Regions from separate parts of the Mesorhizobium sp. B1-1-8 genome, predicted to be linked through region 1. Evidence: predicted binding sites of a transcription regulator. Region 1 holds the regulator's gene; the other holds the start of a gene.
What was found. Region 1 encodes LexA, which represses DNA repair genes until DNA is damaged. Its sites were predicted from a motif close to TGTTCNNNNTGTGTTCNG; they were not measured.
Positions count from the first base shown of each region.

Region 2: the regulator LexA is predicted to act here: its motif matches at 2,302-2,319, upstream of recA (recombinase RecA).

Region 1 is NZ_CP083956.1:3,587,044-3,591,839, forward strand. It holds gene FJ974_RS17400 (ComEC/Rec2 family competence protein) at 1-1,512, shown strand, start outside; gene lexA (transcriptional repressor LexA) at 1,594-2,325, opposite strand; gene glp (gephyrin-like molybdotransferase Glp) at 2,443-3,648, opposite strand; gene moaC (cyclic pyranopterin monophosphate synthase MoaC) at 3,649-4,128, opposite strand; gene trpC (indole-3-glycerol phosphate synthase TrpC) at 4,131-4,796, opposite strand, start outside.
Region 2 is NZ_CP083956.1:3,375,120-3,379,915, forward strand. It holds gene FJ974_RS16325 (TfoX/Sxy family protein) at 1-65, shown strand, start outside; gene FJ974_RS16330 (pseudouridine-5'-phosphate glycosidase) at 260-1,177, opposite strand; gene FJ974_RS16335 (carbohydrate kinase family protein) at 1,233-2,171, opposite strand; gene recA (recombinase RecA) at 2,444-3,541, shown strand; gene alaS (alanine--tRNA ligase) at 3,880-4,796, shown strand, end outside.

The sequences.
Region 1 (4,796 bases):
ATTGTCGGCGTGCGTGCCGGCATTCCCGAAGAGATCAACGAGTCGATGCGGCGCACCGGCATCTATCACATCATCTCGATCTCGGGCCTGCACATGGCGCTGGTGGCCGGCACGATCATGCTTCTGCTGCGCGGCGCCTTCGCGCTGTTTCCGGATTTCTCATCGCGCCGGCCGGTCAAGAAATACGCCGCGGCCATCGCGCTTGCGTCGATCGCGGCCTACCTCGTCATCTCCGGCATCGTGGTCGCCGCCGAGCGAAGCTTTATCATGCTGGCGGTGATGCTGGTTGCAGTGCTCTTCGATCGCGCGGCGCTGACCATGCGCAATCTGGCGATCTCGGCGATTGCCGTCATCCTGGTGTCGCCGCATGAGGTGGTCGGTCCAAGTTTCCAGATGTCGTTTGCCGCCACGGCCGCCCTTGTCGGCGCCTATGCCGGCTTTGCCGACTATCGCGCCGGTAAAACAACAGCACCGCCGGCAAAGCTGTCGTTCCTCCGGTTCTGGTCGCGAAAGCTGGCGGTTGGAATTGGTGGCGCCGCCCTGACGTCGCTCATCGCCGGCAGCGCGACGGTGCTGTTTGCCATCTGGCATTTCCAGCGGGTGTCGCCACTCAGCGTTGTCGCGAACCTTGCGGTCATGCCGATCGTCTCGCTGATCGTCATGCCGTTTGCCGTCCTGAGCGCGCTGGCCATGCCTTTCGGCTTCGATGGCCCATTCCTCTACGTGATGGGAAAGGGCCTGACGGCGATGGTCGCGATCTCGGCGTGGATTTCGGAGCGCTCGCCGGTCGATGCCGTCGGGCTGATCTCGATCCAGTCGGTGCTGCTGGCGACGGTCGCGCTCGTCATCGCAACGATGGCGACCACGTGGCTCAGGCTGTTCGCGATTCCTTTCGCGCTCGCTGGCCTGCTTGCGATCCCGCACGTTCGCACGCCGGACGTCCTGATCTCCGAGGATGCGCATCTGGTGGCGATGCCGATCGGCGGCGGCGAACTCGCCATCAACCGCGCACGCTCGAACGAATTCACCACCGACAATTGGAAGCGCGCGCTGCAAGCCGAGGAAATTGTGCCGCCCGAAACGTTCGCGAAGGGCGCGCTGGACATCGCCGACCCCGTCGACTTGCCGCCGGGCTCGCCTTTCTATTGCACCGGCGACCTCTGCATCGCCCGGCATCCTTCGGGCGCCATCGTCGCGCTCGCCGAAGACCGTAACAGCGCGCGCCCGGCCTGCGGCTTTGCCGATCTCATCGTCATCAACGACGTCACGGCCTACAATCCCTGCCGCGATCCGCGCGTCCTCGTCGTCACCAAACGGCAGCTTGCGCGCGATGGCAGCGCCGCCGTCTTCTTCGACCCGCAATCGGCAACGGCGCAAGCGACGATCCGCTACTCGGTCGAAAAGCCTTACCGCCCCTGGCATGAGCAGCGGCGATATTCACGCGAGGCGAGGGGCCTGCCACCCTATAAACGTCCCGAGAAACCAGAAGCCAAGTCTGAGCCAGCTCAGTAGCGGTTTGTCCAAACCGCTACTGGTGTTTCGTTTTCCCGCAATTCCGGACGGAAAACCGCTGCGCACTTTTCCTGGAATTGCTCAATAGCGGCGGATCAGCCCGACGAGCTTGCCCTGAACCTTGACGCGATCCGGCCCGAAGATGCGGGTCTCATAGGCCGGGTTGGCGGCTTCCAGCGCGATCGAGGCGCCCTTGCGGCGGAAGCGCTTCAGCGTCGCTTCCTCCTCGTCGACCAGCGCCACCACGATCTCGCCGGGGCTGGCGGTGTCGGCGTTGCGGATGATGACGGTGTCGCCATCGAAGATGCCGGCCTCGATCATCGAGTCGCCCTTGACCTCGAGCGCATAATGCTCGCCGCCCGAGATCATGTCCGGCGGCACCGAGATCGAATGCGTCTGATGCTGGATGGCGTCGATCGGCACACCGGCGGCGATACGGCCCATCACCGGAATGGACACCGCCGGCACCGCATCGTCATTGCTGGGCGCGGGCGTGCGCGAGGGCGCTGCGGGCTTGATCTGCCGGCCGATATTGCCCTGTCCGCCTTGGATGACGCTCGGCGAAAACTTCCTCGCCGCGTTGAGGCCGGGCGCGATCGAATCGGGCAGGCGCAGCACTTCGAGCGCGCGAGCCCGGTTCGGCAGCCGGCGAATGAAGCCACGCTCTTCCAGCGCCGTGATCAGGCGGTGAATGCCCGACTTCGACGCAAGGTCAAGTGCTTCCTTCATCTCGTCGAAAGACGGCGGAATGCCGCTTTCCTTCAGCCGTTCGTGGATGAACATCAAGAGTTCATGTTGTTTGCGCGTCAGCATGGCGGCCCCCACGGGTCTCTGAAACCAGAATCAGAAAAACAAACCCAGAACAAACACTATCTGTTCCAGTTGTGTTCGGCAACCGTTTAAAGTTTAGTGAATGTGTTGACGTTTTGTTCAGCGTAACATCAGCACGCTGCATTCGGCGCCAGCTTCCGCGGCCGGCGCGAAGGGCTCGCGCACGATCAGGCCGTTGGCGTCGGCAAGCATTCTCAGCATCGAGGAATCCTGGATGCCGAACGGCGTCGCGACCAGCGCGCGATCATCCTCGCGTACCACGGCCCGTACATAATCCTGCCGCAGATCGTTGGCCTGCATCGCAGCAGCCAGCCGCGCCCTGCGCATGTCCTGCTGGAAACTACGGCCGCCGAGTCGCGCCAGCAACGGCTTCAGGAACAGCTGCGAGCAGACCAGGCTCGCCACCGGATTGCCGGGCAGACCGATGCAGCGGATATCGCCCAGCCGGCCAAACATCAAAGGTTTGCCGGGGCGCATGGCGATCTTCCAGAAGTCGAGGTTTATGCCTTCGCCGGTCAGCACGTCGTGGATCAGATCATGGTCGCCGACCGAGGCGCCACCAAGCGTGACGATGACGTCGGCCTTTGCCGCGACAGCTTTCTTGACCAGCGCCGCTATATCCTGCTCGCGGTCGGCGGCGATGCCGAGATCGAGAGCGCGGGCACCGACCGATTGTGCGGCGGCTGCGACGCCATAGGCATTGGAGGAGATGATCTGGTCCGGCCCGGGTTCACTGCCCGGCGCCAGCAATTCGTCGCCGGTGGCGACGATCGCGACCAGCGGCCGTCTCACCACGTTCAGCGTGGGATGGTTGGCCGATGCGGCCAGCGATAGCGCTGCCGGATCGAGTATGCGGCCCTTATCCAGCAGAACGTCGCCTTGCGAAAAATCCAGCCCGCGGCGGCGGATGTTGCGGTCTTTTGCCGTCGGCTCGGTCACCTCGACATGGCCATTGCCGAGATCGCGGACATTCTCCTGGATGACGATGGTGTCGGCGCCCTCCGGCACGGGAGCGCCGGTGAAGATGCGCACCGCCTCCGCCCGGCCGACGGACCCGTCATAGCCGCGCCCGGCCGGCGCCATGCCGATCACCGAGAGCCGCACCGGCACCGATGCCACATCCGCGGCCCGCACGGCGTAGCCGTCCATGGCCGAGGCGTTGAAGGGCGGCTGGGTGCGGAGCGCCACCACCGGTTCCGCCAGCGCACGGCCAGCCGCATCGGCCAACGGAACGCTTTCGCCCGGCAGTGCCGTGGCACCATCCAGCAGACGTTCGAGCGCCTCGGCGACCGGAACCAGCGCCATCTAAGAACCCGCCTTATAGTCGCCGGACTTGCCGCCGGTCTTCTCGACCAGTTTTATGCCGGAAATCACCATGGCGCGGTCCACCGCCTTGGCCATGTCGTAGATGGTTAAGCAGGCGACCGAAGCGGCAGTCAGCGCCTCCATCTCGACGCCGGTCTTGCCGGTGACGCGCGCGAGCGCAGTGACCTTGAGGCCTGGTAGTGCGCGATCCGGCTCGATGTCGACGGCAACCTTGGTCAGAAGCAGCGGGTGGCAGAGCGGGATCAATTCATAGGCCTTCTTGGCCGCCATGATGCCGGCGATGCGCGCGGTTCCCAGCACATCGCCCTTCTTGGCGTCGCCGGCAAGGATCATGTCGAGCGTTTCCGGCCGCATCGCGACAAAGCCTTCGGCGATGGCCGTGCGCGTCGTCTCGGCCTTGTCGCCGACGTCGACCATGTTGGCCTCGCCCTTGGCGCCGAGATGGGTGAGGGAGGCCATTTTCAAACGGCCTCGGCCGGCGCCTGGCCCGTGAGCAGGAGCTGCGTTGCCGCCGCGACATCCTGTTGCCGCATCAGGCTCTCGCCGACGAGGAAGGTGCCTATCCTGCTCTCTTCCAGCCGCCGGCAATCCTCATGCGTGAAGATGCCGCTCTCGCTGACCAGCAGCCGATCCGCCGGCACCACGGCCGCCAGCCGCTCCGAAACCCCGAGGCTGGTCTCGAATGTCCTGAGGTTGCGATTGTTGATGCCGATCAGCCGCGAGGAAAGCGCAAGCGCACGCTCCATTTCCACCTCGTCATGCACCTCGATCAGCGCATCCATGCCGAGGTCGAATGCTGTCGATTCCAGTTCACGGGCCATGGCGTCATCGACGCTGGCCATGATGATCAAAATCGCGTCCGCGCCCCAGGCACGGGCCTCATGGACTTGATAGGGATCGAACAAAAAGTCCTTGCGCAGCGCCGGCAGCGTCACGGCCGCGCGCGCACTGGTGAGAAACGCCGGCGCGCCCTGGAAAGACGGCGCGTCGGTCAACACCGAAAGGCAGGCGGCGCCGCCTTGCTGATAAGCCCTGGCCAGCGACGGCGGGTCGAAATCGGCGCGGATCAGGCCTTTGGACGGGCTCGCCTTCTTGATCTCGGCAATCAGCGCGAAGCCGCCGGCCTT
Region 2 (4,796 bases), 210 kb from region 1:
ATCCGGACGAAATGGCGGTCTGGGCACGGCGAGCTTACGAGGCGGGGCGAAGGGCGGGGAAGTGATTTGGCCGCTACGAAGGGTAAGTCGAGGCCGCCCCCTCATCCGGCCGCTTCGCGGCCACCTTCTCCCCACTGGGGAGAAGAGGTTTGGCGCCTGCAGGCTCCTCTCCCCTCGGGGAGAGGTCGGATTGCCCCGAATTGCCCTTTGCAATTCGGTTTTGGCAATCCGGGTGAGGGGGCACCCTCCGCCGATAAGGCTACAACGCCTTCGCGATCTGCGCCGCCAGCCGCGCATTGTTCTCGACCAGCGCGATGTTGGTTTTCAAACTTCGGCCGCCGGTCAATTCCAGGATTTTCGATAGCAGGAAGGGCGTCACCGCCTTGCCGGTGACGTTCAACGCCTCGGCGGCCTTTTGCGCCGCCTCGATGTAGCCGGCCATCTCGCCGGCCGGGATTTCCTCGTTTTCCGGCACCGGATTGGCAATCAGCACGCCACCGCCGAGGCCCAGCGCAGCCCTAGTCTTGTAGAAATGCGCGATGTCTTCCGGTTTGTGCAAGGTCAGCGGCGCGCGGAAACGCGACTGCCTGGACCAGAAAGCCGGCATCGTCTCGCAACCGTGGCCGATGACCGGCACGCCGCGCGTCTCCAGCACTTCCAGCGTCTTTTCGATGTCGAGGATGGCCTTGGCGCCAGCCGAGACGACGATCACGGGCGTGCGCGCCAGTTCGTCGAGATCGGCCGAGATGTCGAAGCTCTTTTCGGCGCCCTTGTGGACGCCGCCGATGCCGCCGGTGGCGAATACTTTTATGCCGGCCATATGCGCGGCGATCATCGTGGCGGCCACCGTGGTGCCGCCGGTGCGCTTTTGCGCGACCGCAAAGCCGATATCGGCGCGCGACAGCTTCATGGCGTCGCCGGTCATGGCCAGCGATTCGCGCTCGCCGTCGGAAAGTCCGATCTTGATGCGGCCGTCGACCACCGCGATCGTCGCCGGCACCGCGCCGCCGTCGGTGATGATCTGCTCGACCCTGGCCGCCATCGCGCCATTGTCGGGATAGGGCATGCCATGGGTGATGATGGTGCTTTCCAGCGCCACCACCGGCCGCCCGGCGTCAAGCGCCTCGGCCACCTGCGGGTGGATATCGATGAAGGGGCGGGCGGTTTGTGGGGTCATCTTTGTCTCCGATCCGAAGCGTGCGAACGGCTCCGGCACAATGATCTGGCGGCCCTCATGCCATTTCCCGCGCATTCGGCACAAGTGCAAGCGCCTGCGTAAAACCGGCGGCGGTGAAGATTGGCACTGCCTCGGCGCTCTCGATGGCAAGCATGGCCGCGGCAACGCCTTCGCGCAGCGCGGCGCGCAACGGCAGGCCGCGCAGCAGCGCGGCGACCGTGGCGCCGGTCAGCGCATCTCCGGCGCCGGTGACGTCGGCGACCCGTCGCGGCGCGGGCGGGTCGATGGCAAACACACCGGACCCGTTGAAGCCCAGCACCGGCGCGCTGCCGGCGGTCACCACACCGGCCCGCAGTCCCGTCGCCCTCAGCGCATTGACCAGCTCAGGACCTGTCGCGTCGGTATGGGCAAGGGCCGCGGCCTCGCGGCCGTTCATGAACAGCAGCGCCAACTCGCCGAGCACCGGCTGCAGGCGCACCGCCTTGGCCGGCGAGATGGCGATGGCAAAGACCGGCCTGCCGCCAGCCTGCTCGACCAGGCACTCGAGCGCCGCCGAAGGCAGGTTGGCGTCGCATAGGATGGCGTCGGCGGCGGCGATCGCCTCGCGCACCTTGGCGCGTCGGATCTGCTTGGGGAAGGCGAGCTCGTAGAGTGCCATGTCGGCGAAGCCGACGATCAGCTCGCCGTCGCTGTCGATCAGCGCCGTGTAACTCGGCGTCGTGCGGTCGAGGAACACCACCGACAGGTCGGCAATGCCGGCGCGGGCGATCGCGGCCGACACCGTGTCGGCCGCGGCGTCGCCGCCGCGCACCGAGAGCAGCGAGGCCGACACGCCGCGCCTGACCACGCTGCGCAGCGCATTGAAGACGCCGCCGCCGACATCCTCGCGCAGGATGCCCGGATTGGAGGCCGCAGGCACATAGGTGCCCGACACCTGGCCGCGCCGATCGATATGGGCGCCGCCCAAAGCGAGGATTCTTGGGGATGTCGGCATGCCTGTGCTATGACCCCCATGTTCACGTGCGCACACTAGGTTTGTGCGCGCCGGCCCGCAATCGGGGTTGCGATTCGGACCGGGGAGAAAACAATGCGCTGTGGCGGCAGCGGGCTGATTGCCGGGCTAGCGGTACAAAAAAAGAACAAATCCAGATATTGTTTGTTTTTCATATGGTTGAATCCCCTTGCCAAATGAGAACAAAAAAGGTACAAAACGTTCAGGGATCACGGATTGTCCGGCCTTCATTGACGACCAAGGGGTGATGTATCATGGCTCAGAATACTTTGCGGCTTGTAGAGGATAAGGCAGTGGACAAATCAAAGGCTCTGGATGCGGCGCTGTCGCAAATCGAGCGCGCCTTCGGCAAGGGCTCGATCATGCGGCTCGGCGCCAACGAGCAGGTGGTCGAGATCGAAACCGTGCCGACCGGCTCGCTCGGCCTCGATATCGCGCTCGGCGTCGGCGGCCTGCCGCGCGGCCGCATCATCGAAATCTACGGGCCGGAAAGCTCGGGCAAGACGACGCTGGCGCTGCATACGGTTGCGGAAGCCCAGAAAAAGGGCGGCATCTGCGCTTTCGTCGATGCCGAGCATGCGCTCGATCCGGTCTATGCCCGCAAGCTCGGCGTCGACCTCGAGAACCTTTTGATCTCGCAGCCCGACACCGGCGAGCAGGCGCTGGAGATATGCGACACGCTGGTGCGTTCAGGCGCCATCGACGTGCTGGTGGTCGATTCGGTGGCGGCGCTGACACCGCGGGCCGAAATCGAGGGCGAGATGGGCGATTCGCTGCCCGGTCTTCAAGCTCGTTTGATGAGCCAGGCGCTGCGCAAGCTCACCGCCTCGATCTCGCGCTCCAACACCATGGTCATCTTCATCAACCAGATCCGCATGAAGATCGGCGTCATGTTCGGCTCGCCCGAGACGACGACCGGCGGCAATGCGCTGAAATTCTACGCCTCGGTGCGCCTCGATATCCGCCGCATCGGCTCGGTCAAGGACCGCGATGAGGTCGTCGGCAACCAGACCCGCGTCAAGGTGGTCAAGAACAAGCTGGCCCCGCCCTTCAAGGTGGTCGAGTTCGATATCATGTATGGCGAGGGCGTGTCGAAGACCGGCGAGTTGGTCGACCTCGGCGTCAAGGCCGGCGTCGTCGAGAAATCCGGCGCCTGGTTCTCCTACAATTCGCAGCGCCTCGGCCAGGGTCGCGAAAACGCCAAACTGTTCCTGCGCGACAATCCCGACACGGCGCGCGAGATCGAAATGGCGCTCAGGCAGAATGCCGGCCTGATCGCCGAAAAATTCCTCGAAAATGGCGGCGCCGAGAGCGGCGACGACGGGTTCGAGGATGAAGCCGGCGCCATGTAGGGCCGGGCAATTCCGGGAAAGCGTGCAGCCGGTTCCATCCTGAATTTGGGTGAAAGAAATTAGTCGGCTTAGCCGGAGTTCGGCCATGATTCCGGTTTATCGTCTTGTGCTTATGTAATCGAGTACTTCAGTATATTGCGTACCAAACCGCCGGCCTCGTGCCGGCGGTTTTGCGTTTCCGGGACAGGCGAAGCGGCCGGCAAGGTCGCCACTCGGGACGAACTGCCGTGTTTCTGGACAGGGTCAAGAGCTACCGCTAAAAGGCCACTCTATCTTCTGAAACGCAGAGCCCAATTGCCGCCGGCCTGGCCGGCGGTTTTCGCGAAAAGGCAGTGTCCATGAGTGGCGTGAACGACATCCGGTCGACATTCCTCGACTATTTCCGCAAGGAGGGTCACGAGATCGTGGCGTCGAGCCCGCTGGTGCCGCGCAACGATCCGACGCTGATGTTCACCAACGCCGGCATGGTGCAGTTCAAGAACGTCTTCACCGGCCTGGAGAAGCGGCCTTATTCGCGCGCCGCGACCGCGCAGAAAAGCGTGCGCGCCGGCGGCAAGCACAATGACCTCGACAATGTCGGCTACACGGCGCGCCATCTCACCTTCTTCGAGATGCTCGGCAACTTCTCGTTCGGCGACTATTTCAAGGAGCGCGCCATCGAGCTTGCCTGGAACCTGATCACCAGGGAGCTTGGGCTGCCGAAGGACAAGCTTCTGGTCACCGTCTACCATACGGACGACGAGGCGGCCGGTTTCTGGAAGAAGATCGCCGGGTTTTCCGACGACCGCATCATCCGTATCGCAACCTCCGACAATTTCTGGGCGATGGGCGATACCGGACCGTGCGGGCCGTGCTCGGAAATATTCATCGACCGCGGCGAGCACATCTGGGGCGGCCCGCCCGGCAGCCCGGAGGAAGATGGCGACCGCTTCCTGGAATTCTGGAACCTGGTGTTCATGCAGTATGAGCAGGTGACCAAGCAGGAGCGCATCGACCTGCCGCGCCCGTCGATCGACACCGGCATGGGCCTGGAGCGCATGGCTTCCATCCTGCAAGGGGTGGAAAGCGTCTTTGAGACCGACCTGTTCCAGCATCTGATCGATGCCGCGTCTTCCGCGCTCGGGCACGGTCCCGACCGGGAGAACGTCGCCTCCTTCCGGGTCATTGCCGATCATCTGCGCTCCACCTCCTTCCTGGTGGCCGACGGCGTGCTGCCGTCCAACGAAGGCCGCGGCTATGTGCTGCGCCGCATCAT